2 regions of the Variovorax sp. AB1(2024) genome follow, and region 2 is predicted to be linked to the other one. Evidence: predicted binding sites of a transcription regulator. Region 2 holds the regulator's gene; the other holds the start of a gene.
What was found. The regulator LexA, encoded in region 2, represses DNA repair genes until DNA is damaged. The targets are predictions, from matches to a motif close to ACTGTATNNNNATACAGT.
Positions count from the first base shown of each region.

Region 1: WIX39_RS06690 (ATP-dependent helicase) is a predicted target of LexA. The motif match lies at 6,364-6,381, and genes of this name have one in related genera.

Region 1 is NZ_JBBHKP020000001.1:1,387,465-1,402,834, reverse strand. It holds gene dapB (4-hydroxy-tetrahydrodipicolinate reductase) at 1-551, opposite strand, end outside; gene WIX39_RS06715 (outer membrane protein assembly factor BamE) at 670-1,239, opposite strand; gene fur (ferric iron uptake transcriptional regulator) at 1,328-1,747, shown strand; gene hprK (HPr(Ser) kinase/phosphatase) at 1,811-2,770, opposite strand; gene WIX39_RS06700 (PTS sugar transporter subunit IIA) at 2,915-3,382, opposite strand; gene hpf (ribosome hibernation-promoting factor, HPF/YfiA family) at 3,571-3,900, opposite strand; gene WIX39_RS06690 (ATP-dependent helicase) at 4,231-6,351, opposite strand; gene corA (magnesium/cobalt transporter CorA) at 6,577-7,563, shown strand; gene WIX39_RS06680 (5'-methylthioadenosine/adenosylhomocysteine nucleosidase) at 7,556-8,314, opposite strand; gene WIX39_RS06675 (ABC transporter substrate-binding protein) at 8,432-10,063, opposite strand; gene WIX39_RS06670 (dipeptide ABC transporter ATP-binding protein) at 10,100-11,146, opposite strand; gene WIX39_RS06665 (ABC transporter ATP-binding protein) at 11,143-12,171, opposite strand; gene WIX39_RS06660 (ABC transporter permease subunit) at 12,189-13,094, opposite strand; gene WIX39_RS06655 (ABC transporter permease subunit) at 13,099-14,103, opposite strand; gene WIX39_RS06650 (long-chain-fatty-acid--CoA ligase) at 14,155-15,370, opposite strand, start outside.
Region 2 is NZ_JBBHKP020000001.1:3,440,467-3,455,836, reverse strand. It holds gene kdsB (3-deoxy-manno-octulosonate cytidylyltransferase) at 1-198, shown strand, start outside; gene adk (adenylate kinase) at 337-993, shown strand; gene WIX39_RS16135 (asparaginase) at 1,028-1,990, opposite strand; gene lexA (transcriptional repressor LexA) at 2,064-2,747, shown strand; gene WIX39_RS16125 (hypothetical protein) at 2,877-3,239, shown strand; gene WIX39_RS16120 (D-2-hydroxyacid dehydrogenase family protein) at 3,330-4,337, shown strand; gene WIX39_RS16115 (MFS transporter) at 4,334-5,491, shown strand; gene WIX39_RS16110 (3-hydroxyacyl-CoA dehydrogenase) at 5,623-7,143, shown strand; gene WIX39_RS16105 (oxepin-CoA hydrolase, alternative type) at 7,155-7,934, shown strand; gene WIX39_RS16100 (Crp/Fnr family transcriptional regulator) at 7,996-8,715, shown strand; gene WIX39_RS16095 (phosphotransferase) at 8,733-9,842, shown strand; gene WIX39_RS16090 (acyl-CoA dehydrogenase family protein) at 9,874-11,145, shown strand; gene WIX39_RS16085 (GNAT family N-acetyltransferase) at 11,228-11,722, opposite strand; gene glmM (phosphoglucosamine mutase) at 11,719-13,068, opposite strand; gene folP (dihydropteroate synthase) at 13,065-13,883, opposite strand; gene ftsH (ATP-dependent zinc metalloprotease FtsH) at 13,993-15,370, opposite strand, start outside.

The DNA of each region.
Region 1 (15,370 bases), 2.1 Mb from region 2:
ATCTTGAGCGCGGTGCCCGAGGGTGCGTCGACCTTGTGGCGGTGGTGCGCCTCGATGATCTCGATGTCGTAGCCGGTCGACATGGCCTTGGCGGCCATCTCGAGCAGCTTGAGGGTGACGTTGACGCCCACGCTCATGTTGGGCGCCATCATGATGGCGATGTCCTTGGCGATCTCGGCGATCTCGGCCTTCTGCGCGTCGCTGAAGCCGGTGGTGCCGATGACCGCCTGAACGCCCAGTTCGCGGCACACCGCGAGGTGCGCGAGCGTGCCTTCGGGGCGGGTGAAGTCGATGAGCACCTGCGCGTCCTTCAGGCCCGAGCGCAGGTCGGACACGATGGAAACGCCGCTGTCGAAGCCCAGGAAGCCGCCGGCATCGGCGCCGAGCGCCGGGCTGCCCGCGATGTCGAGCGCGCCGGCCAGGCGCAGGTCGGGCGCGTTGCGCACGGCCTCGATCAGCATGTGGCCCATGCGGCCCGATGCTCCGGCGATGGCGACGCGGCGCGGCGCGGAAGCGGGATGGCTGGAAGGATTGGAGGTGGATTCGGTCACGCGGATTCAGTCTTCGAAATGGCCAATGGCATGCATGGACTCGGGACGGACGCCGCCTGACTCGGCGGGCGCCGCCCGCTGTTTTCTTCTATCGCTTCGGCTCGTTGCCGCAGCACGCTCAGCGCGTGGCTTCGAGCGGAGGGTACGCGGCCGGCAGCGGCGGCAGGCTGGCCGACGGCGACGAGGCGGCGCTGTTGTCGGCCTTCTTCTCGTCCTTGGAGGGAGCGAATTTCTTGAGTTCGTCCTCGGATGCCTCGAGCGTGGGCACCTTGCCGGAGCGCTTGCGGGTGTCCAGCGTGGCGACGAATTCTTCCTCGCTGGGCATCTCGTCGCCTTCGAAGCGGTCCATCAGTTCGCCGTTGAAGAACACGGTCAGGTGGCGTTCCTGCGGTTCCACGCCCTGGCGGCGGATGGTGAAGACGTAGTCCCAGCGGTTGTTGTGGAAAACGTCGCTCAGCAGCGAGGTGCCGAGGATTTCGCGCACCTGCTGGCGCGACATGCCGGGCTTGAGCGCCGCGACCTGTTCCTTCGAGACGAAATTGCCCTGCACCACTTCGACTTTGTAAGGAGTGACGGCCGTCAGGGCGTTACGCGTGCGCTCGCTGAAACCGCTGCAGGCACCGAGGCCGAGCGTCGCGGCGATGGCGGCGACCAGCAGCCAGGGACGGCGTTGGAGAATGGCAGGCATGGGAGGAAGGGGGGTAGCGATATGATCGGCCATTGTAGCGGCTGCCCTTTTCAGGGCCTTTGCCGCAGCCAAGGGCGCAGGAATCAACATGGCCAACATCGACGAACTCAAGAATACCGGCCTCAAGGCCACATTGCCGCGGCTGAAGATCCTCGAGATCTTCCAGACCGGCAGCCAGCGGCACATGACCGCGGAAGACGTGTTTCGCGTGCTTCTGAACGAACACTCGGACATCGGCCTGGCCACCGTCTACCGCGTGCTGACCCAGTTCGAGCAGGCCGGCATCCTCGAGCGCAGCCATTTCGAGAGCGGCAAGGCCGTCTACGAACTCAACGAAGGCACGCACCACGACCACCTGATCTGCACCTCGTGCGGCAAGGTCGAGGAGTTCTACGACGCCGAGATCGAACGCCGCCAGCAGATGATCGCCAAGGACAAGGGCTGGATCCTGCAGGACCACGCCATGTCGCTCTACGGCCTTTGCGGGGATTGCGCCAGGAAGCGCTGAACCCGCACCTGTTCCCGCGGCAGGAAGCCAAAGAAAAAAGGGGCGAATGCCCCTTTTTTGCTTTCAGTCGTTGTCGCGGGCGTTTTCCATCGCCTTGTGGTGGCGTGCCACGAAATCGGCATAGGTGTCGATGCCGCGCAGCTGCAGGATGGAGTTGCGCACCGCCGCTTCGACCAGCACGGCGATGTTCCGCCCGGCCACCACCTGGATGATGACCTTGCGCACCGGGATGCCCAGCACGTCCTGCGTGAGCGGTGCCGAGGGCATGCGTTCGTAGTCGCGCTCGAAGCTGTCGCGACGCACCAGGTGCACGATGAGCTTGAGCCGCATCTTCCGGCGCACCGCCGTCTCGCCGAAGATCGCGCGGATGTCCAGCAGGCCGATGCCGCGCACTTCGAGCAGGTTCAGCAGCAGGTCGGGGCAGCGCCCCTCGATGGTGTTCTGGTTGATGCGGTAGAGGTCGACCGCGTCGTCGGCCACGAGGCCGTTGCCGCGCGAGATCAGCTCCAGGCCCAGCTCGCTCTTGCCCAGGCCCGACTCGCCCGTGATCATCACGCCCATGCCCAGGATGTCCATGAACACGCCGTGCATCGACGTGCGCTCGGCGAAGTGCTTGGACAGGTAGGCGCGCAGCAGGTCGATCACGAAGGCCGAGGATTCGCGCGTGGCAAAGAGCGGCAGCTGCGCGCGCTCGCAGATCGACAGCAGCTCGTCGGGCGCGGCCTGGCCGTCGGCCAGCACCAGCATCGGCGGCTCCAGCGTGACGATGCGGGCAATGCGGCGGGCGCAGTCTTCCTGGCTGCCGCGCGTCAGGTAGGCCACTTCGCGCGCCCCCAGGATCTGCACGCGGTACGGATGGATGTAGTTGAGGTAGCCGACCAGGTCGGCCGCCGACTGCGCGCGGCTGATGACTTCGGGGTCGAACTGGCGCTCTGACGCCCCGAGCCCGGCGAGCCATTCCCAGCGGAGCGACCCGCGGAACTCCTCGAACATGGCATCGGCGCTGATGACGGTCGGCTTCATGCGTTCAGGAGATGGCGCTCACGCACCAGATTTGGGGCAGGCCAGAATACCGCGGAACCGGCTTTGCCGGGCCGCTGGTATTGCCCCCGGTAGGGGGTTGGCGAAGCGACACGAAGTGCGCGAAGCCTGGGAGCGAGCCACAGCTCAGGCGATTTGGGTGGAGTGCCAGCCGGCGATGAGGCCGTGCAGGGCGGCGGCGTCGGTGCTGGACTTGATCTGTTCGCGCAGGCTGGAGTCGCTCAGCAGCTCGGCGATTTCAGAGAGGATTTCGAGGTGCTTCTGCGTGGCCGCTTCGGGCACCAGCAGGAAGATCAGGAGCGCGACGGGCTGTTCGTCGGGGGCGTCGAAGCCGATCGGGTTGGCCAGCTGGAACACGGCGGCCATCGGCGCCTTGAGGCCCTTGATGCGGCCATGGGGAATGGCGACGCCGTGGCCCAGGCCGGTGGAGCCGAGGCGCTCGCGCGCAAACAGGCTGTCGGTGATCAGGGCGCGTCCCAGGCCGTGAAGGCTTTCGAACAGCAAACCTGCTTCTTCGAAAGCACGTTTCTTGCTAGTAGCGTCAACGCTCACAAGCACTTGAGCGGGCGGCAGGATGGACGCGAGGCGATTCATGGTGGGTGCAGAGCGGGGGCGATTATGCACCCGCTTGGTAAAAACCCCCAGTCCCCCTATTTACTTTCTGTCTACACGTGGTCCGCAGGCCTCGTCCGCCCTCTGAGCGAAGGCAATGCCCCAGCGCAATAGTCGGAAAACAAAAAGCCGCCCGAGGGCGGCCTGTGGGGGGAGCCGAGGGCTCCGGTTTACATCAGGCGCTTGGGCGCCGCGTGATGGTGGTCCTGCAGGCGATCCTTGTGGCGGACCACCTGGCGGTCGAGCTTGTCGACCAGCTCATCGACCGCAGCGTAGAGATCAGCGTGGCTCGACTCCGCGAACATGTCATTGCCCTTGACGTGAATGTTGCACTCCGCCCTTTGGCGGCGTTCCTTTTCCTTCTGCTTTTCCACCGTGAGGATCACCTTGACATCGACTACCTGGTCGAAATGTCGCGTGATCCGGTCCAGCTTGCTCGTGACGTAGGTGCGCAAGGCAGGTGTGACGTCGAGGTGATGACCGCTGATCGTCAAATTCATGAATGACCTCCTGGAATTGACGGTTGGGGAAATGACCGCACTCCGGAATGGAGCTTGGCCGGCGAAACAGGTGTGTGGGGAAGCGGGGAGAGAAGAAGAGACTGGGTAAGAAGAAGAAATCTGGGAAGGTCGATTCACTATGCCCAAGCTGTCACGCTATTGCAATACCGGAGTTGCCCAAAGCTGCGCGCGCATCGCGTGCTTCCTGCGGCACGCTAGCGAATCAATAGCAGCATCCGCGCGCGGGACAGGCGCCGCGGCGTTTCGCTCAAAAATGTTTCAGCAGGAAAGACCCCGAAACCCTGCCGCCGTGAGGGCCAGCGGACGGGCTCAGCGCCAGGCGGCGCGCATGCGGTTTCGCAGGTCGATCACGGCAGCGGGCGGCGGCACGGCCGGCGGCCGCTCGGGTGGCGGCGGCCAGGTCTGCTGCTCAAAGCCCGCGAGGTCGGCATCGGCGATGAAGCGCGTGCGGTTGGCATACAGATGCCGGTCGCCGCGCGCCGACTGCTGCGTGACGTAGAAGCGCTGCGGCACCAGCAGGTGCAGGTGGTCGCGCGCCCGGGTCATCGCCACGTAGAGCAGGCGGCGTTCTTCTTCGAGCTCTTGCGCGCTCTGCGCCACGTCGGCCGGCAGGCAGCCGTCGACCACGTTGATCACATGCACCGAGTTCCACTCCTGCCCCTTGGCCGAATGGATGGTCGAGAGGATCAGGTAGTCCTCGTCGAGCAGCGGCGGACCCGGGCGGTCGCTGGTGGCCTCGGGCGGATCGAGCGTCAGTTCGGTCAGGAAGCGTTCGCGCGACGCGTAGCCGGCGGCCAGCCGCGCGAGCTGCTCGACGTCGGCGCGCCGCACGCCCGAGGTGTCCTCGTACAGCCGCTCCAGGTGCGGCTGGTACCAGGCCATCGCCACCTCCACGTCGGCCGGCCATGCGAGCGCAGGAGAGCGCAGCGCCTCGTAGGCCTTGGCGAAATCGGCCCATTGCTCGCGCGCCGCGGAAGGCGGCACGAAGTCGCGCACTGCGGCCACCGGATCGGCGGCCTGGTCCATCGCGTCGAGCAGCCGCGTGCCGGTGACGGGCCCGATGCCCGGGATCAGCTGCGTCACGCGAAAGCCCGCCATGCGGCCGCGCGGGTTCTGCGCGAAACGCAGCACCGCGAGCAGGTCCTTCACATGCGAGGCCTCGAGAAACTTGAGCCCGCCGAACTTCACGAACGGAATGTTGCGCCGCGCCAGCTCGAGCTCGAGCGCCGCGCTGTGCGACGAGGTGCGAAACAGCACCGCCTGCGACTTCAGCGCCAGCCCGCCCTCGCGGTGCGCCAGCACCTTGTCGGCCACCCAGCGCGCCTGCTCCGCCTCGTCGGGCACGAGCACCAGCAGCGGCTTGCCGGCCGATGGCTTGTCGGTCCACAGCGTCTTGGCGTGCCGCTCGGCTGCTTGCGCGATGACGCGGTTCGAGGCGTCGAGGATCGGCTGCGTCGAGCGGTAGTTGCGCTCCAGCGTGACCACGCGTGCGTCCTGCGTGAACTGCGACGGGAAGTCGAGGATGTTGCGCACCGTGGCGCCCCTGAACGAATAGATCGACTGCGCGTCGTCTCCCACCACCGTCACGCCGCGCCCGTCGGGCTTGAGCGCCAGCAGGATCGAGGCCTGCAGCAGGTTGGTGTCCTGGTACTCGTCGACCAGCACATGGTCGAAGCGCGCGCCGACGTGCGCGGCCAGCGCGGGCTCGGCGACCATGCCGGCCCAGTAGAGCAGCAGGTCGTCGTAGTCGAGCACGTTCTGCTGCTGCTTGGCCTCGACGTAGGCGCCGAACAGCTTCTTCAGCTCGGCCTCCCATTCGCCGCACCACGGGAAAGACTCCCGCAGCACCTCGGCCAGCGGCGCGCGCGTGTTCACGCAGCGCGAGTAGATCGACAGGCAGGTGCCCTTGCGCGGAAAGCGGTTGACGGTGGAAGACAGGCCCAGCTCGTGGCGCGCCAGCCCCATCAGGTCTTCGGCGTCGCCGCGGTCGTGGATGGTGAAGTTCTCGTCCAGCCCGATCTGTGCGGCGTACTCGCGCAGCAGCCGCGCGCCGATGCCGTGGAAGGTGCCAGCCCACGGCAGCGAAGGCGGCGCCTCCGACTTCAGGCCCAGCACCTTCGCCAGCACCTGGCCCGCGCGCCGCCCCATTTCCTGCGCGGCGCGGCGCGAGAAGGTCAGCAGCAGCAGGCGCTGCGGATCCACCCCGCCGGCAATCAGGTGCGCGACGCGGTGCGCCAGCGTGCTGGTCTTGCCCGACCCGGCGCCGGCGATGACCAGCAGCGGCCGCTCGTCGCGCTCGGCGATGGCCGCTCCCACCCCGTGCTCGACCGCCGCGCGCTGCGCGTCGTTGAGCGTGGCCAGCGCGGCGGCCAGGCGCTCGGCCTGGGTCTTCGGGGCGGTGGAAAGAACGGGGGACGCAGCGGTCTGCATGGGCACGACTTTACTGTATGCCCGTCCAGTCCAGCCACCTTGCTGCCATGTGGCCGGTGACATAATCGCGCCTCGCTGCAACCGGAGACTCTTCCCATGGAAACCGCCCCGTCTCGGCAGCTTTCAACTCCCTTTCACTGACGCGTTTTCCTCACGCACGTCGGGCCCGGGAATTGAAAGCGCCCCTCCCTCGCCCATCGTCCAGTCACCCCCGGGAGTGAGCCAATGCTCAACATCTTTACGCTCGCCAACGGCCGCCTCGTCCAGGAAGAGATCGAGGCGCTCGAAGAGCTTTCCAAGTTCCAGCCGATCTGGGTCGACCTCGAATCGCCCACGCTCGAAGAGAAGCGCTGGATCAAGCAGTACTACGGCCTGTCCATCCCCGAAGACGCGATGGACGAGGACATCGAGGAATCCGCCCGCTTCTACGAGGAAGACAACGGCGAGCTGCACATCCGCTCCGACTTCCTGATCGACGACGACGAGAACCCGCGCACCGTGCGCGTCGCTTTCATCCTGAACCAGCACAACACCGACCTGCGCAGCCGCGGCGTGCTGTTCTCGATCCACGACGAGGACGTGCCCGTGTTCCGCCTGCTGCGCATGCGCGCGCGCCGCGCACCGGGGCTGATCGAGGACGCCAAGGAAGTGATGCTCAAGCTGTTCGACGCCGACGCCGAGTATTCGGCCGACACGCTCGAGAACATCTACGACGAGCTCGAAGTGGCCGGCAAGAAAGTGCTCTCGGGCAACGTGAGCGACGAGCTGGCCGGCGAGGTGCTCGGCGCCATCGCGCGGCAGGAAGACTTGAACGGCCGCATCCGCCGCAACGTGATGGACACGCGCCGCGCGGTCAGCTTCATGATGCGCAGCAAGATGCTCAACGCCGAGCAGTTCGAAGAGGCGCGCCAGATCCTGCGCGACATCGAGTCGCTGGACAACCACACGGCCTTCCTGTTCGACAAGATCAACTTCCTGATGGATGCGACCGTCGGTTTCATCAACATCAACCAGAACAAGACCATCAAGATCTTCTCGGTGGCCAGCGTGGCGCTGCTGCCGCCCACGCTGATCGCCAGCATCTACGGCATGAACTTCAAGTTCATGCCGGAGCTCGACTGGGCCATGGGCTATCCGTATGCCATCGTGCTGATGGCGGCCAGCGCGCTGGTGCCGATGTGGTACTTCCGCCGGCGCGGCTGGCTCAAGTAGCCGCGCCACTACCCGCGTCTTGCGCGGGCAGCGTGGCCAGCCACGCGCCCACCAGCGCGAGGCTGTAGCGGCTCGCCACCTCCACCACGAAGCGCGCGAAGTCGCCATGCGCGGCATCGTCGGCGCGGTCCGAAATCGTGCGCATCGCGGCAAACGGCACGCCGTAGTCGTGACACACCTGCGCCATCGCAGCGCCTTCCATCTCGACCGCGAGCGCATCGGGCAGCTCGCGCTGCAAGGCCTCGCTCTCCGCGGTGGTGGAGACGAAGCGGTCGCCGCTCACCAGCAGGCCGCGATGCACCCCGGGCTGCCGGAGGCTGAATTCATCCACGGCCTGCTGGCCGACCAAGGCCCCGGGGTCGCGCAGCACGTCGGCCGCCACGGCCGCCAGCGCGTTGCCGATGGCAGCATCGGCCGCGAAGCGCGCCATGCCCATCAGCGGCACCTCGTGCTTCGGGAAAAGCGGCGAGGCGTCCATGTCGTGCTGCAGCAGTTCGGTGGCCACGACCACGTCGCCCACCTTCACGCCCGGCGCCAATCCACCCGCCACGCCGGTGAACACGATGGCCCGCACGCCGAAGCGCTCCAGCAGCACCGTGGCCGTCACCGCCGCCGCGACCTTGCCGATGCGCGACAGCACCGCGACCACCGGCTGGCCCTGCAGATGGCCCACCCAGAAGTCGCGCCCCGCCACGCGCACACGCTGCTCGTCGGGCATCTGCGCAAGCAGGGCACTCAGTTCCTCGTGCATGGCAGCGACGATGGCGATGGGCGCGCGCGGCAAAAAACTCAAGACATTTCTCTTTCCAGAAACACCGCGGAACCGGCTATGCCGGGCCGCAGGTGTTGCCCCCAGCAGCCTGGGGGGTTACTTGATATCCACACCATAGAAAGTGTGGCGCCCGAAGGGGCTCAGCTTGAAGTCGACCACTTCCTTGCGCACCGGCTTCAACTGCACCGCATGCGCGATGGTGAACCACGGCGCCTGCTCCTTGAAGATGACCTGAGCCTTCTTGTAGAGCGCATCGCGGTCGGCCTGCTTGGTCGCGCTCTTGGCCTTCACCACGAGGTCTTCGTAAGGCTGATAGCAGAACTTCGAGATGTTGCTGCCGCTGGCCGACTTGGCCGATGCGCAGCCCAGCAGCGTGTAGAGGAAGTTGTCCGGGTCGCCGTTGTCGCCGGTCCAGCCCAGCATGCCCATCTGGTGCTCGCCGGCCTGCAGACGCTTGCGGTACTCGCCCCACTCGAAGCTCTTGATCTCTGCCTTGACGTTGATCTTGGCCAGGTCGGCCTGCATCAGTTCGGCGATGCGCTTGGCGTTCGGGTTGTACGGGCGCTGCACCGGCATGGCCCACAGGTCGGTCGAGAAGCCGTCGGGGTAGCCGGCCTGCGCCAGCAGCTTCTTCGCGGCTTCGGGGTCGTACGGGTCATCCTTCACCGCGTCGTTGTAGGACCACATGGTCGGCGGAATCGGGTTCTTCGCAGCCACGCCGGTCGTGAGGTACACACCGTCGATGATGGCCTTCTTGTTGATCGCCATGTTGATGGCCTTGCGCACACGCACGTCGTCGAAGGGCTTCTTCGTCGTGTTGTACGAGAGGTAGCCCACATTCAGGCCGGGCTGCTCCAGCACCTGCACGTTGGGGTCCTTGCGGATCGCGTCGAGGTCGGCAGGGTTCGGGTACGGCATGACGTGGCACTCGCCCTTCTGCAGCTTGGCCCAGCGCACCGAGGCATCGGGCGTGATGGCAAACACGAGGTCGTCGATCTTGGCCTTGCCGCCCCAGTACTGCGGGAAGGCCTTGAAGCGGATGATCGCGTCCTTCTGGTACTGCACCAGGTAGAACGGACCGGTGCCGATCGGGTCCTGGTCGACCTTCTCGGGCGTGCCGGCCTTCAGCATGGCAATGGCGTATTCCTTCGACTGGATGCCCGCGTACTGCATCGCCAGGTTCGCGAGGAAAGGCGCCTCGGGCTGGTTGAGCACGATCTTCACCGTGTAGTCGTCGATGCGGTCCACCGTCTTCAGCAGCTTGGGCATGCCCATGTCGTTGAAGTACGAGTGGTTCTGGCTCGTGACCTTGAAGAAGGGATCGCTCTCCTTCCACTGGCGCTCGAGCATGAAGATGAAATCGTCGGCGTTGAAGTCGCGCGTGGGCTTGAAGCTCTTGCTCGTGTTGTGCCACTTCACGCCCTTGCGCAGGTGGAAGGTGTAGACCGTGCCGTCGGCGGAGATGTCCCACTTCTCGGCCAGGCCCGGCACGACCTTGGTGCCGCCGCGCTCGAACTCGACGATGGTGTTGTAGACCTGCGTGGTCACGTCGAACGAGGTGCCGGTGGTGTTCATGCCCGGATAGAAATTCTCCGGGCTGCCTTCCGAGCAATACACCAGCGTCTTGGCTGACACCGCGCCGCAGGCCAGGGTAAGGGCCGCAATCGCTGTCGGTGCCAGGAGCGCCAGGCTTCGTGAGCGGCGCGAAACGGTGGGCTGGGTCTTCATTTGGACTCCTTGGGACACGGTTGAAAAAGCAGGTTGCTAGGGATTCGTCGCCATCGCGATGGCGGCCGGCGGAACATCGGCGCGCACGAGCGGCGCGCCTTCGAGAAACTTCTCCGAGAAATGGCACGCCACCAGCCGCTCGTCGAGCAGGCGCGGCAGCGGGCGCTCCTGGCGGCAGCGCTCGGCCACGTGCGGGCAGCGCGTGCTGAACACGCAACCGGCAGGCGGGTTCAGCGGCGAAGGCAGTTCGCCCTTGAGCACGATGCGCTGGCTGCTGAGCCCCGGCGTCGAAGCCAGCAGCGCCTGCGTGTACGGATGCAGCGGCCGCGCGAAGATGCGCGACTTCGGGCCCTGCTCCACCGCATGGCCGAGGTACATCACGAGCACGTCGTGCGCGATGTGCCGCACCACGCCGAGGTCGTGCGAGATGAAGAGATACGCCAGCCCCAGCTCGGCCTGCAGGTCGGACAGCAGGTTCAGCACCTGGGCCTGGATGGACACGTCGAGCGCCGACACCGGCTCGTCGGCCACCAGCAGGCGCGGGTTCAGCATCAGCGCACGCGCAATGGCGATGCGCTGGCGCTGGCCGCCGGAGAACATGTGCGGATAGCGGTTGGCGTACTCGGGCCGCAGGCCCACGCGCGCCAGCATCTCGCGCGCCTTGGCTGCGCGCTCGGGCTTGCCCATGGTGGTGTTGATGGCCAGCGGGTCTTCGAGCACCGCCGAGATCTTCTTGCGCGGATTGAGCGAGCCGTACGGGTTCTGGAACACCAGCTGCACGGCCTGTCGCAGCTCGCGCTTGCGCTCGGGCGGTGGGTTCACCGCGTCGGCGCCCACCAGCGTGAGCTGGCCCGCGGTCGGCTTCTCGATCAGCGCGACCATGCGCGCGAGCGTCGACTTGCCGCAGCCCGACTCGCCGACCACCGCCAGCGTGCGGCCGCGCTCGATGCGGAACGAGATGTCGCCCACCGCGCGCAGATGCGACGGCGCGCGGAACATGCCGCGGCGGATGTCGTAGGTGCGCTGCAGATGGGTCGCCTCGACGACCACTTCGTTCGAGGTACCGGTCGATGCTTCGCTCATGGCAGCACCTCGTCGGCCGTTCGCCGCTTCGGCGGGTCGCTTTCGATGGCCGCCTTGCGCCCCGGCTCGCCGAGCGGAAAGTGGCATCGCACTTCCGCGCCCTGCCATTCGCGCAGCGCCGGCCGCACATGGCAGGCGCGCTCGGTGACGTAGCCGCAGCGCGGCGCGAACAGGCAACCCGCCGGCCGGTCGTGCACGCCCGGCACCATGCCGCTGATGGTGGCGAGCCGGCCCTCGGGCGCAACGCGTTCGGGCAAAGCCGCGAGCAGGGCCTCGGTGTAGGGATGCTGCGGCGATGCGAAGAGCCGATCGACGCGCTGGTGCTCCATCACCTGGCCCGCGTACATCACCGCGATGCGCTGCGCCATCTCGCTCACCACGCCCATGTTGTGCGTGATGAGCACCAGCGCCATGCCGCGCTCCCTCTGCAGGTCGCGCAGCAGGTCGAGGATCTGCGCCTGGATGGTCACGTCGAGCGCGGTGGTCGGCTCGTCGGCGATCAGCAGGCGCGGGTTGCAGGCGATGGCCATCGCGATCATCACGCGCTGGTTCATGCCGCCCGAGAGCTGGTGCGGATAGCTGCCCAGGCGCGACGACGCGGCGGGAATGCCGACCTGTTCGAGCAGCTCCGTCGCGCGGCGCTTCGCATCGCGCTTGTCGAGCTTCAGGTGCAGCCGCAATGTCTCCATCAGCTGGAAGCCGATGGTGAAGCAGGGGTTGAGGCTGGTGGTCGGCTCCTGGAAGATCATGGCCACTTCCTTGCCGACCAGCGAGCGCCGCGCCTTGTCGGAAATGCCCAGCAGTTCCTTGCCGGCAAAGCGCATGTGCTCCGCGCGCACACGGCCCGGAAAGCCGACCAGGCCCATCAGCGCCATCATCGTGACGCTCTTGCCCGAGCCCGATTCGCCGACGATGCCGAGCACCTCGCCCTCCTCGAGCGTGAGGCTCACGCCATCGACCGCGTGCAGCACGCCGCCTTGCGTGGGGAACTCGACGTGCAGGTCCTTGATGTCAAGCAAAGGCATCTGTGCTTTCCTTTGCTTCAGCGCTTGAGCTTGGGGTCGAGCGCGTCTCGCAAGCCGTCGCCCAGCAGGTTGAAAGCCAGCACGGCCATCAGGATCGCCAGGCCCGGGAAGGTGACGACCCACCAGGCGCGCAGCACGAACTCGCGCGCGTCGGCCAGCATGGTTCCCCATTCGGGCGACGGTGGCTGCGCGCCGAGGCCCAGGAAGCCGAGCGCCGCCGCGTCGAGGATGGCCGTGGAGATGCCGAGCGAGGCCTGCACGATCAGCGGCGCGGCGCAGTTGGGCAGCACCTCGCGGAACATCAGGCGCAGCGTGCCTGCGCCGCTCACGCGTGCGGCGGTCACGTAGTCGCGCGAGACCTCGGCGATGACCGCCGCGCGCGTGATGCGCACATAGTGCGGCAGCACCACGATGGCCACCGCCAGCATCGCGTTGACCAGCCCCGGCCCGAGGATGGCGACGATCACGATGGCCAGCAGCAGGCTGGGCAGCGTGAGCACGATGTCCATGAGCCGCATGATCGCGATCTCGAGCACGCCACGGAAGAAGCCCGCGATGAGCCCGAGCACCACGCCCGCGACCACCGATATCGCCACCACCGCCACGCCGATCGACAGCGAAAGCCGCGCGCCATGCATGAGCCGCGAAAGAATGTCGCGCCCGATGGCATCGGTGCCAAGCAGGTAGCTCATGGAGCCGCCCTGCTGCCATGCCGGCGGCAGCAGGAAGACGGCGCTGTTGGTTTCGTTGGGCGCATGCGGCGCAATCCACGGCGCTAACAGCGCGATCAGCAGCAGGAAGACGATGGTGGCCAGCCCGATGACCGCGCCGCGGTTGGCCGAGAAGGCCGTCCAGAACTCGCGCCAGGGGCCGGGAGGTGCGGTGCTTTTCGCACCGTTGGAAATGGTTTGTGTCGAGGCCATGAGCTCAGCGCCGGATGCGCGGGTTGATGACGCCATAGGCCACGTCGACGAGCAGGTTCACCAGCATCACGATGCCGCCGAGCAGCAGCATGCCGCCCTGCAGCACCGGGTAGTCGCGCCGGCCGATGGCCTCGATGAGCCACTTGCCGACGCCCGGCCACGAGAAGATGGTCTCGGTGAGGATGGCGCCGGTGAACAGCACGCCCACCTGCAGGCCGATCACGGTCACCACCGGAATGAGCGCATTGCGCAGCGCGTGCAGCCCGACCACGCGAAAGCGCGACAGGCCCTTGGCGCGCGCGGTGCGGATGTAGTCCTCGCCCAGCACCTCGAGCATGGCCGAGCGCGTCATGCGCGCGATCACCGCGAGCGGCACGGTGCCGAGCACGACCGCCGGCAATATCAGGTGATGCAGGGCCGACCAGAACGCGCCGGTGTCGCCGGCGCGCAGCGAGTCGATCAGCAGGAACCCGGTCTCTGGCTCGATGTAGTACTGCACCGCGATGCGCCCCGACACCGGCGTCCATCCGAGCTGCACCGAGAAGAACAGGATCAGCAGCAGCCCCCACCAGAAGATCGGCATCGAGTAGCCGGTGAGCGACGTGGCCATCACGCCGTGGTCGAAGATGGAGTTGCGCCGCACCGCCGCCAGGATGCCGGCCGGCAGGCCCAGCAGCAGCGCGAAGAGAATCGCGCAGACCGCGAGTTCGACGGTGGCCGGGAAGAGCGCGAGGAACTCGCTCATCACCGTGTCCTGCGTGATGAGCGACTTGCCCAGGTCGCCGTGCAGCACGCGGGCGATGTAGATGCCGTACTGCACGATCACCGGCTTGTCGAAGCCGTAGGCGGTGCGCAGCTCGGCGTGGCGCGCGGGGTCGATGCCGCGCTCGCCGGCCATCGTCTCGATGGGGTCGCCGGGCACCAGCCGGATGAGAAAGAAGGCGAGCAGCGTCATGCCGATGAACGTCGGCACCAGCAAGCTCACGCGGGTCAGGATGAATCGAAACATCGACCCGCGAATATGCAAGATCGATGCCGTGGCCCTACCCGGGCCGAACCCTTACTTTCTGGCGTCGCGCAACTCGCGGCGCAGGATCTTGCCGACAGGCGTCTTCGGCATGTCGGTACGAAACTCTACGATTCGCGGCTGCTTGTAACCCGTAAGGTTTGCCCGGCAGTATTCGCGCACCTGCGCCTCGGTGAGCGACGGGTCTTTCTTCACGATCACGAGCTTCACGGCCTCGCCGGTCTTCTCGTCGGGCACGCCGACCGCCGCGCATTCGAGCACGCCCGGAATCAGTGCCACCACGTCTTCCACCTCGTTCGGGTACACGTTGAAGCCCGACACCAGGATCATGTCCTTCTTGCGGTCGACCACCTTGAAGTAGCCGCGCTCGTCGACCACGCCGATGTCGCCGCTCTTGAAGTAGCCGTCGGGCGTCATGACCTTGGCGGTCTCGTCGGGACGCTGCCAGTAGCCGGCCATCACCTGCGGGCCCTTGATCGCGATTTCGCCGCGCTCGCCCATGGGCACTTCGTTGCCTTCGTCGTCGAGCAGCTTGAGCCAGGTGCTCGGCAGCGGCAGGCCGATGGTGCCGGTGTAGGCGGTGCTGTTGGTCGGGTTGCAGGTGGTCGACGGCGAGGTCTCCGAGAGGCCGTAGCCCTCGCAGATGGGGCAGCCGGTCTTCTCGAGCCAGAGCTTGGCCACCGCGGCCTGCACGGCCATGCCGCCGCCCACCGAGATCTTCAGGTTCTTCCAGTTGACGGTGTTGAAGTCGGGGTGGTTCGCCAGGCCGTTGAACAGCGTGTTGACGGCCGGGAAGCTGTGGATCGTGTGCTTCGACAGTTCCTTCAGCACGGCAGGGATGTCGCGCGGATTCGGGATCAGGATCAGCTTGCCGCCCGTGCGCATGCTCAGCATCATGCCGACCGTGAACGCGAAGATGTGATACAGCGGCAGCGCACACACGCCCGTGGGCTGCTCGTTGGCAGGCACCTTGGCCATGGCCGGCTCGTTCCAGGCTTCGGACTGCAGCACGTTGGCGATCACGTTGCGATGCAGCAGCACCGCGCCCTTCGACACGCCGGTGGTGCCGCCGGTGTACTGCAGCACGGCCACGTCGTCGGGGCCGATGGCCGCCGGCTTGAGCGAGCCGCTCGCGCCCTTGTCGAGCGCGTCGTTGAAGCGCACCGCGCCGGGCAGGCTGAAGTGGGGCACCAGCTTCTTGACGTTGCGCACCACGTAGTTGACCAGCGCGCCCTTCAGGAAGCCGAGG
Region 2 (15,370 bases):
GCAGGCTTCGTGCGCAAGTTTCCGTCGCTGCCGCCTTCGCCCGTCGAGGCGACCGAGGCGCTCGAGCAGTTGCGGGCGCTGTGGCACGGACACCGCATCGCCGTCCACGTGAGCCACGTGGCGCCCGGCCCGGGCATCGACACGCCCGAAGACCTGGCGCGCGTGCGCGCGGTCTTCGCCGCCGGCCCGACGGCCTGAGGAGCTCGACGTGCCTGTCGGGGCAGCGACAAATCCCGGGGAGCACGCGTGCTATCCTCGAAGCAACTCCGCCCTGCCCAAAGCCCCTGAAGCCGACGCCTGGCGCGACACAAAATCTAAGAACCGTCCGAGGACACCATGAGACTAATTTTGCTGGGCGCGCCCGGGGCGGGCAAAGGCACGCAAGCGGCCTTCATTTGCCAGAAGTACAGCATCCCCCAAATCTCGACCGGCGACATGCTGCGCGCCGCCGTCAAGGCCGGCACGCCGCTCGGGCTGCAGGCCAAGGCCGTCATGGATGCGGGTGCACTGGTCAGCGACGACCTGATCATCAATCTCGTGAAGGAACGCATCGCCCAGGCCGATTGCGCCAGCGGCTTCCTGTTCGACGGCTTCCCCCGCACCATTCCGCAAGCCGACGCCATGAAGGCGGCGGGCGTCAAGCTCGACTACGTGCTCGAGATCGACGTGCCCTTCGGCGACATCATCGAGCGCATGAGCGGCCGCCGCTCGCATCCGGCTTCGGGCCGCACCTACCACGTCAAGTTCAACCCGCCCAAGGTGGAAGGCAAGGACGACGTCACCGGCGAAGACCTGATCCAGCGCGAGGACGACAAGGAAGAAACCGTGCGCAAGCGGCTCGACGTGTACAGCCAGCAGACGCGTCCGCTGGTCGACTACTACTCGGCCTGGGCCAAGACCGACCCGGCCGCCGCGCCGAAGTACCGCGCCATCAAGGGCGTGGGCACGGTCGATGAAATCACCCAGCGCGCACTCGCAGCGCTGAGCAGCTGATTGCCGGCCGCCCTCCGTCAGGGCGGCCACCACCTCACCCGAGCAACTCGAGCATCAGCGCGATGCGCGCCTTCACCGGCGTGAGCGTGCCCGCGTCCCGCAGGCGGTCATCGGCTTTCGGCAGGATGCGCCCGTTCATGCAGCGCGTCGCGCGAACCACCGCCACGCCCGCCTCCTGCGCCTTCAGCGCAGCCGCTTCGAGCGCGTGATGCAGCGTGCCGTTGCCGGTGGCGGCCAGCACCAGTCCACGGACCGGTTCGGCGTTGCCGGGCTGCAGCAGCGCCTCGACGACCGCACCGCTCGCGCCGGCATGGCTCATGACGATCTCCACGCGAGGCCACTGGACGGCGGCCGCCTCGAAGATCTTCGAAGCCGGCAGCGCCCCGCCCTCGGGCCACGCCCTCACGCGGCGCACTTCACCTTCTTCCACATAGCCAACCACGCCTGCATCGCCTGATGCGAAGGCATCGAGTCTGTAGGTGTGGACTTTCTGCACGTCGGCGCCACTGTGGATCGCGCCGGCGCACACCACGGTCACACCCCTCGCACCCGCTGCCAGAGCCACGCCGATGGCATCGCGCACGTTCTGCGGACCATCGGGCGACAGCGCGCTCGCCGGGCGCATGGCGCAGGTCAGCACCACAGGCTTCGCGCACGCCAGTACGGAATGCAGGAAGAAGGCCGTCTCCTCCAGCGTGTCGGTGCCGTGCGTAACCACCACGCCCGCCACGTCGGGCTCGGCCAGCCAGTGCGCGCAGCGCTGCGCGAGCTTTTGCCAGGTCTCGAAGGACATGTCCTTGCTGTCCAGTTGCGCGACCTGCTCCGCCACCAGCGTCACGCCCTGGGGCGCCTCGATGCCGCCCAGAAGGTCCGCTACGCCTACCTGCCCGGCCGTGTAGCCGATGTTGTCGCCGCTGCTGGCGGCCTTGCCGGCAATGGTGCCGCCGGTGCCCAGCACGACCACGCGGCGCAGTTCAGGCGAGGGGAAATCGGGCATGTCTTGTCAACTTTTTAAAACTGGTTAAAAATACAGGTACTGGATATCTAGCCAGTGCCGCAAGGAACCACATATGCAGTTCGCCGTGAAGCTTACAGCCCGCCAGCAGCAGATCCTGGACTTGATCCAGAGCGCCATCGCCCGAACCGGCGCGCCACCCACGCGCGCCGAAATCGCCAATGAACTCGGGTTCAAGTCGGCCAACGCGGCCGAAGAGCACCTGCAGGCATTGGCCCGCAAAGGTGTCATCGAACTCGTCAGCGGCACCTCGCGCGGCATCCGCCTCAAGGGCGACGCCCTGCGCTCGCTGAACGAAACGCGTCACCGCGAAGGCGGCCAGTTCTCGCTCTCGCTGCCCGGCATGGCGCAACTGGCGCTGCCGCTCATCGGCCGGGTCGCCGCGGGCTCGCCCATCCTGGCGCAAGAGCACGTCGACCAGACCTACTACGTCGAGAACACACTGTTCCAGCGCCAGCCCGACTACCTGCTCAAGGTGCGCGGCATGTCCATGCGCGATGCCGGCATCATGGACGGCGACCTGCTCGCCGTGCAGGCCACCAAGGAAGCGCGCAACGGCCAGATCGTGGTGGCGCGCCTGGGCGACGAGGTCACCGTCAAGCGCCTGAAGCGCAACAAGCAGGTCATCGAGCTGCACGCCGAGAACCCCGACTACCCGACCATCATCGTCCAGCCCGGCGAGCCCTTTGAGATCGAAGGCCTCGCCGTGGGCCTCATCCGCAACACCATGCTGATGTAGGCCTGCTGGCAGCAGCACTCACCCGGCCGCGACAGGTGGCGGGCGTATGGCGCGAAGTCGCCATCACCCTGTCGCGGCCGATTCAAGAAATCCTGCCTGTGTTCAACCTCATACTTTTTTGGAGTTCACATGGGAATCGCCCTCCTCGCCATCGCTGATTTCTGGATGCCGCTGCAATCGCTCGCCAACCGTTTGATTCCGGCACGCCGCCCTCATCGCCACGCCCCGCTCGACCACAGCGAGAGTTCCGCCGGCCTGCGCTATGTCGCGGTGCGACCCTCTTGCGGCGCGACGCCACCGGCGGCTGCAGCCACCGCGCCGGCGCGCCCGTTGCGCGTGGTGCGCGTGGTCGACGGAAAGGGCCAGCAGCGCAGCAACCGTGTCGTGATCTCCGGCCGCATGGACGACGTGTGCGCGGAGCTCGACCGTCTGGCGGCCCTCGAAGCGGCCGAAGCCATGGTCACCGCGCCCCGCTCCACACGCCTGCACTGAGGCGCGGCCCCCTGGGAGAGCCCGTCGGCAGTGGGTATCCAAACGTTCGGGGGTGCGACATCCCAATGCTGCGAGGCACAATGGCACGCCATGAATATTGTGATCCTCGACGACTATCAGGACGCCGTGCGCAAACTGCGCTGCGCCACCAAGCTGGACGCGTACGCAGCCAAGGTCTACACCAACACGGTCAAGGGCATCGGGCAACTCTCGGTTCGCCTCAAGGACGCCGACGTGATCGTGCTGATTCGCGAGCGCACACAGATCTCCCGGCAGCTCATCGAGAAGCTGCCCAAGCTCAAGCTCATTTCGCAAACGGGTCGCGTCGCGGGCCACATCGACGTGGCGGCCTGCACCGAGCGCGGCATCGCCGTGGCGGAAGGCTCTGGCTCCCCCCAGGCACCTGCCGAGCTCACCTGGGCGCTCATCATGGCCGCCATGCGCCGGCTGCCGCAATACATCAGCAACCTCAAGCACGGGGCGTGGCAGCAGTCGGGCCTCAAGTCGGCCTCGATGCCACCCAATTTCGGGCTGGGCTCGGTGCTTAAGGGCAAGACGCTCTGCATCTGGGGCTACGGCCGCATCGGCCAGCTGGTCGCGCGCTACGGGCAGGCCTTCGGCATGCAGGTCGTGATCTGGGGGCGTGAAGCCAGCTGCGCCAAGGCCCGCTCCGACGGCTTCCAGGTGGCGCAGAACCGCCAGGAGTTCTTTGCAGCCGCCGACGTGCTGTCGGTCCACCTGCGGCTCAACGACGAAACCAACGGTCTCATCACGCTCGAGGATCTCTCGCGCATGAAGCCGACGGCGCTGTTCGTCAACACCTCGCGTGCCGAGCTGGTCGAGGCCGACGCGCTGCTCGCGGCGCTCAACCGTGGCCGCCCCGGGCTGGCCGCCATCGACGTGTTCGAGAGCGAGCCGCCGCTGCAGGGCCACGCGCTGCTGCGGCTGGAGAACTGCATCTGCACCCCGCACATCGGCTATGTCGAGCAGGAGAGCTACGAGAGCTACTTCGGCCAGGCCTTCGACAACGTCGTGAGCTACATCAACGGCAATCCCACGAACATCGTGAATCCCGGCGCGCTGCAGGTTCGCCGGTGAGCCGGCCCGCGCCCAAGGGTGCGCTCTGGGCGCTGCTGGTCGGCAACTTCGTGATCGGCACGGGCGTGATGGTCGTGCCCGGCACGCTCAATGAAATCAGCGCTTCGCTGGCCATTTCGGTCGCCACCGCAGGCCAGTTGATCACCGCCGCGGCGGCGGTGATGTGCATCGGCGCGCCGCTGCTGGCCGCCGCCGTCGCGGGGTGGGACCGCCGCCAGCTGCTCGCGCTCACCCTGCTCTGGTATGCGGCGGGCCACGCTCTCGCGGCGCTCATGCCGAGCTTCGGCGCGCTGCTGCCGGTACGCATGCTCACGGTGATCGCGCCGGCCATCTTCACGCCCCAGGCCGCAGCCTGCGCCGGCCTGCTGGTACCGCCCGAGCAGCGCGGGCGCGCCGTCACCTTCGTGTTCCTGGGCTGGTCGATGGCCTCGGTGCTGGGCCTGCCCATCGGCGCGCTGATCGGCGGGCACCTGGGCTGGCGCATGGCCTTCGTGGCGGTTGCGCTGCTCAGCGTCGTGAGCGCGGCATCGATCTGGCTCACCCTGCCCGCCGGCATTCGCCCGGCGGCACTCACAGCCGCCGCCTGGTCGCGTGTGCTGCGCAGTCCGGTGCTGATGGGCATCGTGGCGGTGACGGCGCTGCAGGGTGCCGGGCAGTTCGTGCTGTTCAGCTATTTCGGCCCCATCCTCAAGCAGAGCTTCGGTGCGGACGCCACCACGCTGAGCGTGATGTGGGCCCTGTTCGGCGCCTGCGGGCTCATCGGCAACATGGTGGTCAGCCGCTTCATCGACCGCGTCGGGGCCGGGCGCATGGTGCTGGTCACTACCTCGCTGATCGCGCTGAGCCTGCTCTTGTGGCCGACCGCTTCCACGCTCGCCTGGCTGGCCGTGCTGCTGGTGCCCTGGGGGTTGGGCTGCTTCGCCACCAATTCGGCCCAGCAGGCCCGCTTGGTGGGCCTGGCGCCGGCCCTCGCGCCGGGCTCGGTGGCGCTCAACAGCTCCGGCATCTATACAGGCCAGGCCGTGGGCGCTGCGCTCGGCGGCTGGCTGCTGGCGCACGACGCGGCGGCCTGGATGAGCTGGGTCGGTTTCGGCGTCATGCTGGTGGCCATCTCGCTCAGCACCGCCATCAACCGCAGCCGCCGCCCGGCCTGAAATCGCGCCCCCGCGTAAAACCCGTCACGCCCCGCCCGCGCGCAACTGCAAAATCGCAGGTGACGACAGCGCTTGCGTCGACGCCTGCGCGGCAGGCCGGATACCCCTCAACCAGCGAAAATCTTCAGCAAATGACAGTGAACTACACCCGAATCGGCGTCATAGGCGCCGGCGCCATGGGTCGCGGCATCGCGCAGATCGCCGCCCAGGCAGGCAGCGAAGTGCTGCTGCTCGACAGCTTCGCGGGCGCCGCGGAGCGCGGCCGCGAAGCCCTCGCCGCCCAATGGAACAAGCTGCACGAAAAAGGCAAGATCGACGCCGCCGCGCGCGACGCGTACGTCGCCCGCGTCAGGGCGGTCGATTCGATCCAGGCGCTCGCCGGCTGCGACCTGGTGGTCGAGGCCGTGGTCGAAGACCTGGAAGTCAAGCGCAAGCTGTTCCGCGAACTCGAAGGCGTGGTGGCCGAGAGCGCCACGCTGGTCACCAACACCTCTTCGCTGTCGGTGACGGCCATTGCGGCCGGGCTCGCCCGCCCCGAGCGCGTTGCGGGCTTCCACTTCTTCAATCCCGTGCCGCTCATGAAGGTGGTCGAGGTGGTGGCTGGCTTCAAGACCGCCCCCGCGGTCTGCGCGCAGCTGGCGGGCTACGCCAGGCAGATGGGCCACAGCGCCGTGCAGGCGCAGGACACCCCCGGCTTCATCGTCAACCACGCGGGCCGCGGCTACGGCACCGAGGCGCTGCGCATCGTCAGCGAAGGCGTGGCCGATTTCGCCACCATCGACCGCATCCTCAAGGACCAGGCGGGCTTTCGCCTCGGCCCGTTCGAGCTGCTGGACCTGACGGCGCTCGACGTGTCGCACCCGGTGATGGAGTCGATCTACCACCAGTACTTCGAGGAACCGCGCTTCCGCCCGAGCGTGATCACCGCGCAGCGCCTGGCCGCCGGCGCGCTGGGCCGCAAGACGGGCGAAGGCTTCTACCGCTACGCCGACGGCGTGATGCAGCAGGTGCCCGAGACCCCCGCGCCCGTGGTCGACGGCACGCCGTCGGTGTGGGTGTCGCCACGCGCGGCGCGCCGCGCCGAACTCCTGCGCCTGGTGAACACGCTGGGCGCGCAGATCGACAGCGGCGCCGCGCCCGCGCCGCATTCGCTGATCCTGGTGGCACCGCTGGGCTTCGACGTGACCACGGTCGCCGCCGTCGAGCGCCTGGACGCCACGCGCACCATCGGCATCGACATGCTGATCGACGACGCCGCCACCAAGCGCCGCGTGCTCGCCACCAATCCGGCCACGCGCCGCGACATCCGCGACGCCGCGCACGCCCTCTTCGCGCGCGACGGCAAGGCGGTGAGCGTGATCCGCGACAGCGGCGGCTTCGTCACGCAGCGCGTGATCGGCACCATCGTCAACATCGCAGCCGACATGTGCCAGCAGCGCGTGTGCACGCCGGCCGACCTCGAGACCGCGGTGCAGCTGGGCCTGGGCTACCCGCGCGGCCCGCTGGCCATGGGCAACCTCTACGGCCCGACCAACATGCTCGAGGTGCTGTTCAACCTGCAGACGGTGTATGGCGATCCGCGCTATCGCCCGAGCCCGTGGCTGCGCCGCCGCGGCGCGCTGGGCCTGAGCCTGCTGCACGAAGAAGAATAAGCAGGCAAACCATGACCGCCGAACTCAAGAGCACCAGCGAAGGCAGCACCATGGTGCTGACCATCTCCAACCCGACCCAGCGCAATGCGCTGGGCCCCGAGATCTACGCCGCCGGCATCGAGGCGCTCAACGGCGCCGAGGGCAGCGCGGAGATCCGCAGCGTCGTCATCGTGGGCGAAGGCGAATGGTTCTGTGCCGGCGGCTCGCTGCAGCGGCTGCTGGCCAACCGCCAGCTCGACCGCTCGGTGCAGGCCGAGAGCATCGAGGGGCTGCACAACTGGATCGACTCGATCCGCACCTTCCCCAAGCCGATCATCGCGGCGGTCGAGGGTGCCGCCGCCGGTGCCGGCTTCTCGCTGGCGCTGGCCTGCGACTTCGTGGTGGCGGCGCGCGACGCCATCTTCGCGGCCTCCTACAGCAACGTGGCGCTGTCGCCCGACGGCGGCCTGAGCTGGCACCTGGGGCAGCAGCTGCCGCGCCAGCTGGCGAGCGAATGGCTCATGAACGGCGAGCGCATCGGCGCGCCGCGCCTGCATGCGCTGGGCATGGTGAACGAGCTGACCGAAAACGGCCAGGCGCTGGCCGGCGCGCTGGCACTGGCGGGCAAGCTCAACACCCGGGCGCCCAACTCGCTGGCCAGCATCAAGGAACTGCTGAGCGACGCGCGCGGCGCCACGCTGGCTTCGCAGCTCTCGCAGGAGCGCGACCACTTCGTGCGCAACCTGCACCATCCGAACGCGGGCATCGGCATTGCCGCGTTCCTCGAGAAGAAGCCGCCGCAGTACGAGTGACCGCGCGCTGCGTCGCTCCCGTGACACCCATCAGCTTTTCAGTCGCCGAGAGGACAGACCAATGGACGACCCCATTCTTACTATCGAAGAACGTGAAGCGATCAACAGTGGTCGCTGGTTTTCTTCCCTATCTCCATCGCTACGGCACGACATCCTCCGATGTGCTTTCGTCAAACGCTACAAGGACGGCGACCTGATCGCCGCCCGCGGCGACCCGCCCGATCACTGGATCGCCTGCGCCAAGGGCGCGGTGCGCGTCAGCTCGACGGCGGTCTCCGGCAAGCAGGTGACGCTGACCTACGTGGAGCCGGGCATCTGGTTCGGCGACGTGGCGATGTTCGACGGGGACCGGCGCACGCACGACACCTACTCGCACGGCGACAGCACCATTCTTTGCGTGGCGCGCGCCGATTTCCAGAAGATCCTGGCGTCGCACGTGGAGCTGTACGAAGCGCTGATGCGGCTGCAGGCGCGCCGCATCCGCACGCTGTTCGGGCTGGTGGAAGACCTCAACACCCTGCCCCTGCGGGCGCGGCTGGCCAAGCAGCTCATCCACCTGGTGCGCAGCTACGGCGTGCCCAACCTGGACGACGGCAGCCAGATGCGCATCGGCCTGCAGCTGGCGCAGGAAGAACTGGCGCAGCTGCTGGGCGCATCGCGCCAGCGGGTCAACCAGGAACTCAAGACGATGGAGCGCGAGGGCACCATCCGGATCGAGCCGGGCGGCCTGGTCGTGCTGGATCGCGCGGCCTTGATGCGCGTCTCGGAAGCTGAAAGCTAGAACAAAGACAAACTGACATGAGCCAGCAGGACTTCTCCAACTTCATCGGCACCCGCGCCGTCTCGCAACAGCACGCCTTCGACGTCGATGCGCTCTCCGCCTGGCTCGAGAAGAACCTCGACGGGTTCAAGGGCCCGCTGACGGTGGAGATGTTCAAGGGCGGCCAGTCGAACCCCACCTACAAGCTGGTCACGCCTTCGCAGAGCTACGTGATGCGCGCCAAGCCGGGCCCTGTTGCGAAACTGCTGCCCTCGGCCCATGCGGTGGAGCGCGAGTTCAAGGTCATGAGCGGCCTGGCCGGCACCGACGTGCCGGTGCCGCGCATGTACTGCCTGTGCGAAGACGAGGCAATCATCGGCCGCGCCTTCTACGTGATGGAGTTCATGCAGGGCCGCGTGCTGTGGGACCAGTCGCTGCCCGGCATGAGCAATGCCGAGCGCGCGGCCCATTACGACGAGATGAACCGCGTGATCTCGGCGCTGCACACGGTGAAGTTCGCCGAGCGCGGGCTGGCCGACTACGGCAAGCCCGGCAACTATTTCGAGCGCCAGATCGGCCGCTGGAGCAAGCAGTACAAGGCCTCGACCGACGGTGCCGGCGAGCTCTCGCAGCCCATCGAGGCCATGGAGCGGCTGATCGACTGGCTGCCCGCCCACATGCCGGCGAGCGCTCGCGACGAAAGCAAGGTGTCGATCGTCCACGGCGACTACCGCCTGGACAACGTGATGTTCCACGCCACCGAGCCGCGCATCATCGCGGTGCTCGACTGGGAGCTTTCCACGCTGGGCCATCCGCTGGCCGATTTCAGCTACCACTGCATGTCGTGGCACATGCCGCCGAGCACGGGCCGCGGCATCGGCGGCGTGGATGTCGCCTCGCTGGGCATTCCCACCGAGAGCGAATACATCCGCCGCTATTGCGAACGCACCCGCATCAGCACACCCGAGGCGCTGGCGCCCGACTGGAACTTCTACCAGGCCTACAACCTGTTCCGCATGGCCGCGATCCTGCAAGGCATTGCCAAGCGGGTCGAGGCCGGCACCGCATCGAGCGAACAAGCCGTGGCCTCGGCCCGCGGCGCGCGCCCCATGGCCGAAATGGCCTGGCAATTCGCCCAGAAGGCCTGACCGCCGCCCCCACACCCACAAGGAGACGAAGATGGATTTCGAATACTCGGCCAAGACCAAAGACCTGCAGAAACGCGTCAAGGCGTTCATGGACGAAAACATCTACCCGGCCGAAGCCGAGTACAGCGCCGAGCTGGCCGCCAACACGGCCGCGGGCAAGCGCTGGACGGCGCTGAAGACGGTCGAGAAGGTCAAGGAGAAAGCCAAGGCCCAGGGCCTGTGGAACCTGTTCCTGCCGGTCGACAGCGCTTCGGCCTCCGGTTACTCCGGCGCCGGCCTCACCAACCAGGAATACGCGCCGCTGGCCGAGATCATGGGCGCGGTGCCGTGGGCCAGCGAGGCCTTCAACTGCTCGGCGCCGGACACCGGCAACATGGAAACCATCGCGCGCTACGGCTCGGAAGAAATCAAGGCACGCTGGCTCAAGCCGCTGCTCGAAGGCCAGATCCGCTCCGCTTTCGCCATGACCGAGCCCGACGTCGCATCGAGCGACGCCACCAACATTTCCACGCGCATCGAGCGCCAAGGCGACGAGTACGTCATCAACGGCCACAAGTGGTGGATTTCCGGTGCCGCCGACCCGCGCTGCGCCGTGTTCATCACCATGGGCAAGAGCGACCCCGACGCACCCCGCCATTCGCAGCAGAGCATGGTCGTGGTGCCGGCCGACGCCAAGGGCATCCGCATCGTGCGACCACTGAACGTGATGGGCTACGACGACGCGCCGCACGGCCACGTCGAGATGTACTTCGAGAACGTGCGCGTGCCGGTGGGCAACATCCTGCTGGGCGAAGGCCGCGGCTTCGAGATCGCCCAGGGCCGCCTCGGCCCGGGACGCATCCACCACTGCATGCGCCTGATCGGCCTGGCCGAGCGCGCGCTCGAGCTGATGTGCAAGCGCGCCTCGTCGCGCGTGGCCTTCGGCAAGACCGTCGCTTCGCAGACCGTGACGCAGGAACGCATCGCCGAAGCGCGCTGCAAGATCGATATGGCCCGCCTGCTCACGCTCAAGGCCGCATGGCTGATGGACGTGGCCGGCAACAAGGTCGCCAAGAACGAGATCGCGATGATCAAGGTGGTGGCGCCGAGCATGGCCTGCCAGGTGATCGACTGGGCCATGCAGGTGCACGGCGGCGGCGGCATGTGCGACGATTTCCCGCTGGCTTACGCCTACGCCGGTGCCCGCACGCTGCGCTTTGCCGACGGCCCGGACGAAGTGCACCGCAACGCGATCGCCAAGTGGGAACTGGGCAAGTACGCACCGAACAAGGCCGACGCCGAAATGCCGGTGACGCGCTTCTGAATCTGTCTCGCACCCTCTCCCTTGCGGGACAGGGTTGCGGCAAGGGCCGACGGCGATCGATTCGCCCCGGCCCTTTTTCTTTTCAGAGCTTCTTCTGCAGGAACACCGCGTGCCCGAACTCCGGGTCGAGCTGGTAGCTCGCAAAGCCCTCGCGCTCGTAGGTGCGCAACGCGGGCTTGTTGTTCGACAGAACTTCGAGCGTGAGCTTGCAGGCGCCGCGCCTGCGCGCCTCCTGCTCGACCAGAGCGAACATCTTCTGCGCAACGCCCTGGCCGCGGTGGGTGGGCAGCACGACCACGTCGTGCACATTGACCAGCGGCTTGCAGGCGAAGGTCGAGAAGCCCTCCAGGCAGTTGATAAGGCCCACGGGCTGCCCGCCCTCGAAAGCGAGCACGCTGAAGGCCTGCGGACGCGCCGCCAGGGCCGCCGGAAGATCCTGGCGCACCGCGGGGTCGAGCGGCACGCCGCCGCCGGCCGGCTCGCTTGCATAGGCGTTGAGAAGATCCACCACGGCCGCGGCCTGGGCCGCGTCACGGTAGTCGGCAAGAAAGACCTCGATCTGCGTGCCCGCCGTCATCGCGCGGGTTCCAGGGTCGCAGCCAGGCGCTTGGCGCAGGATTCGGCCAGCTGCGCGTCGCGGGCTTCGACCATCACCCGCACCAGCGGCTCGGTGCCGCTCGCGCGGATCAGCACGCGGCCGGCATCGCCGAGTTCGGCCTCGATGCGTTCGGTTTCGGTGGCCAGCGCCTTGTTGTCCTTCCAGTTCTGGTCGGGGGCAATGCGCACGTTGATCAGCGTCTGCGGGAACAGCGTGACGCCGTCGAGCAACTGCGCCACGGTCTTGCCGCTGCGCACGCAGGCCTGCAGCACCTGCAGCGCACTGACGATGCCGTCGCCGGTGGTGTGGCGGTCGAGCGCCAGCAGGTGGCCGGAGCCTTCGCCGCCCAGCAGCCAGCCGCGCTTGTCGAGTTCTTCGAGCACATAGCGGTCGCCGACCTTGGCCCGCACGAATTCGATGCCGAGCCCGCGCAGGGCGACCTCGACGGCCTTGTTGGTCATGAGCGTGCCGACCACGCCCACGGGCTTCTCGCCGCGCGCAATGCGCTCCGCCACCATCAGGTAGAGCAGCTCGTCGCCGTTGAACAGGCGCCCGCTCGCGTCGACCAGTTGCAGGCGGTCGGCGTCGCCGTCGAGCGCGATGCCGTAGTCGGCTTTCTGCGCCGTCACGGCGGCCACCAGCGCTTCGGGATGGGTGGCGCCGAAGCCCTTGTTGATGTTCAGGCCGTCGGGCGAGACGCCGATGCTGCTCACCTCCGCGCCCAGTTCGTGGAACACGTTGGGCGCCACCTGGTAGGCCGCGCCATGCGCCGCATCGACCACCAGCTTCATGTCGCGCAGCGTGAGGTCGTTGGCGAAGGTGCTCTTGCAGAACTCGATGTAGCGGCCGGGCGCGTCGTTGAGGCGGCGGGCCTTGCCGAGGTTCGCGGAATCGACCCACACCGGGTCTTCTTCCAGCGCGGCTTCGACCGCCAGCTCCCAGGCGTCGTCGAGCTTGGTGCCCTGCGCGCTGAAGAACTTGATGCCGTTGTCGGGGTAGGCGTTGTGGCTCGCGCTGATCACCACGCCCAGGCTCGCGCGCTGGGCGCGCGTGAGGTACGCCACGCCGGGCGTGGGCAGCGGACCGAGCAGCACCACGTCGACGCCGGCCGAATTGAAGCCCGATTCGAGCGCCGATTCGAGCATGTAGCCGGAAATGCGGGTGTCCTTGCCGATCAGCACCGTCGGGCGCGCCTGGCTCTTGGCCTGGCTCTTCTTGAGCACGCGGCCCACGGCATGCGCCAGGCGCAGCACGAAGTCAGGAGTGATGGGCGCCTGGCCGACAGTGCCGCGAATGCCGTCGGTGCCGAAATATTTACGTGTCATGGTTGCTGTGTGCCTTGTTGTGTTTGTGTTGGCTGTTCTTCCGCCCTCATGGCGCGCCATACGGCGATGGCTGCCACCGTGTCGCGCACGTCGTGCACGCGCACCACGGCTGCGCCGCGGTCCACCGCCAGCACCGCCGCGGCGACGCTGGGCACGATGCGCCCGCTTGCCGCTTCGATGCCCGTGACGGCACCGATCGACGATTTGCGCGACCAGCCCAGGAGCAGCGGCAGGCCGCCCTCGAGCAGTTCGCGCTGCCGCGCCAGCAGCGCGAAATTCTGCGCCACGGTCTTGCCGAAGCCCACGCCGGGGTCCAACGTGATGCGCGAAGAGTCGACCTTCAGCGCGCGCAGCAGCTGCACCTGCGCCTGAAGGAACGACAGCACTTCGGGGATCACGTCGCCGCTCATCGGCACGGCCTGCATCGTCTGCGGATCGCGGTGCATGTGCATCAGGCAGATGCCGCAGGACGGATGCGCCGCCACGGCCTCGCGCGCGCCGGGTTGGCGCAGCGCCCAGATGTCGTTGACGATGTCGGCACCCAGGTCGAGCACCGCGCGCATGACCTCGGGCTTGTAGGTATCGATCGACAGCGGTACGTTGAGCTTGACGGCCTCGCGCACCACAGGCAGCACGCGCGCCAGCTCTGCGTCGAGCGGCACTGCCGGGCTGCCGGGGCGGGTCGATTCGCCGCCGATGTCGAGGATGTCGGCGCCCTCTTTCAGCAGCTGCTCGCAGTGCCTGAGTGCAGCGCTGGTGGATGCATGCGCGCCGCCGTCGGAAAAGGAATCGGGCGTGACATTGACGATGCCCATCACGCGCGGCTGCGACAGGTCGATGCGAAAGCGCGAGGTCTGCCAGACGGCAGCGCCACCATGAAAAACGGGGCCAGAGGCCCCGTCATCGCTTGAGATCAAGCCCACCTCAGGCCGCGGTGGGCGCCGGGTCGGGATTGACGGCCGGCGTGCCACCACTGCCACCGCTGCCCGAAGGCGGAATGCGCGGCGTCCAGTCCTTGGGCGGACGCGGAGCGCGGCCGGCCATGATGTCGTCGAGCTGTTCGCTGTCGATGGTTTCCCACTCGAGCAGCGCCTTGGCCATGGCGTGCATCTTGTCGCTGTTCTCCTCGATCAGGCGGCGCGCCAGGGCGTACTGCTCGTCGATGATGCGGCGCACTTCCGAGTCGACCTTTTCCATGGTCTGCTCGCTCATGTTGGTCGTCTTGGTGACCGAGCGGCCCAGGAACACTTCGCCTTCGTTCTCGGCATAGACCATCGGTCCCAGCGCGTCGGTCATGCCGTAGCGCGTGACCATGTCGCGGGCGATGGAAGTCGCGCGCTCGAAGTCGTTGCTTGCGCCGGTGGTCATCTGGTGCATGAACACTTCCTCGGCGATGCGGCCACCGAACAGCATGCTGATCTGGTTGAGCATGTATTCGCGGTCGTAGCTGTAGCGGTCCTGCGACGGCAGGCTCATGGTCACGCCGAGGGCGCGGCCGCGCGGAATGATCGTGACCTTGTGGACCGGATCGCACTTGGGCAGCAGCTTGCCGATGAGGGCGTGGCCGGATTCGTGGTAGGCCGTGTTGCGGCGCTCTTCCTCGGGCATGACCATGCTCTTGCGCTCGGGGCCCATGAAGATCTTGTCCTTGGCCTTCTCGAAGTCCTGCATCTCGACCACGCGCGCATTGCGGCGGGCGGCCATCAGGGCGGCTTCGTTGCAGAGGTTGGCCAGGTCGGCGCCCGACATGCCGGGGGTGCCGCGGGCGATGACGCTCGGGTTCACGTCCTGGCCCAGCGGGACCTTGCGCATGTGCACGCCGAGGATCTGCTCACGGCCGCGGATGTCCGGCAGCGTGACGTACACCTGTCGGTCGAAACGGCCGGGGCGCAGCAGCGCGGCATCCAGGATGTCCGGGCGGTTGGTGGCAGCCACCACGATCACGCCGAGGTTGGTTTCAAAGCCGTCCATCTCGACCAGCATCTGGTTGAGCGTCTGCTCGCGTTCGTCGTTGCCGCCGCCGAGGCCGGCGCCGCGCTGACGGCCCACCGCATCGATTTCGTCGATGAAGATGATGCAGGGAGCATTCTTCTTGGCGTTCTCGAACATGTCGCGGACACGGGCAGCGCCCACGCCGACGAACATTTCGACGAAGTCGGAGCCGGAGATCGAGAAGAACGGCACCTTGGCTTCGCCGGCGATCGACTTGGCCAGCAGGGTCTTGCCGGTGCCGGGAGGGCCGACGAGCAGCAGACCGCGGGGGATGCGGCCGCCGAGCTTCTGGAAGCGCTGCGGGTCTTTC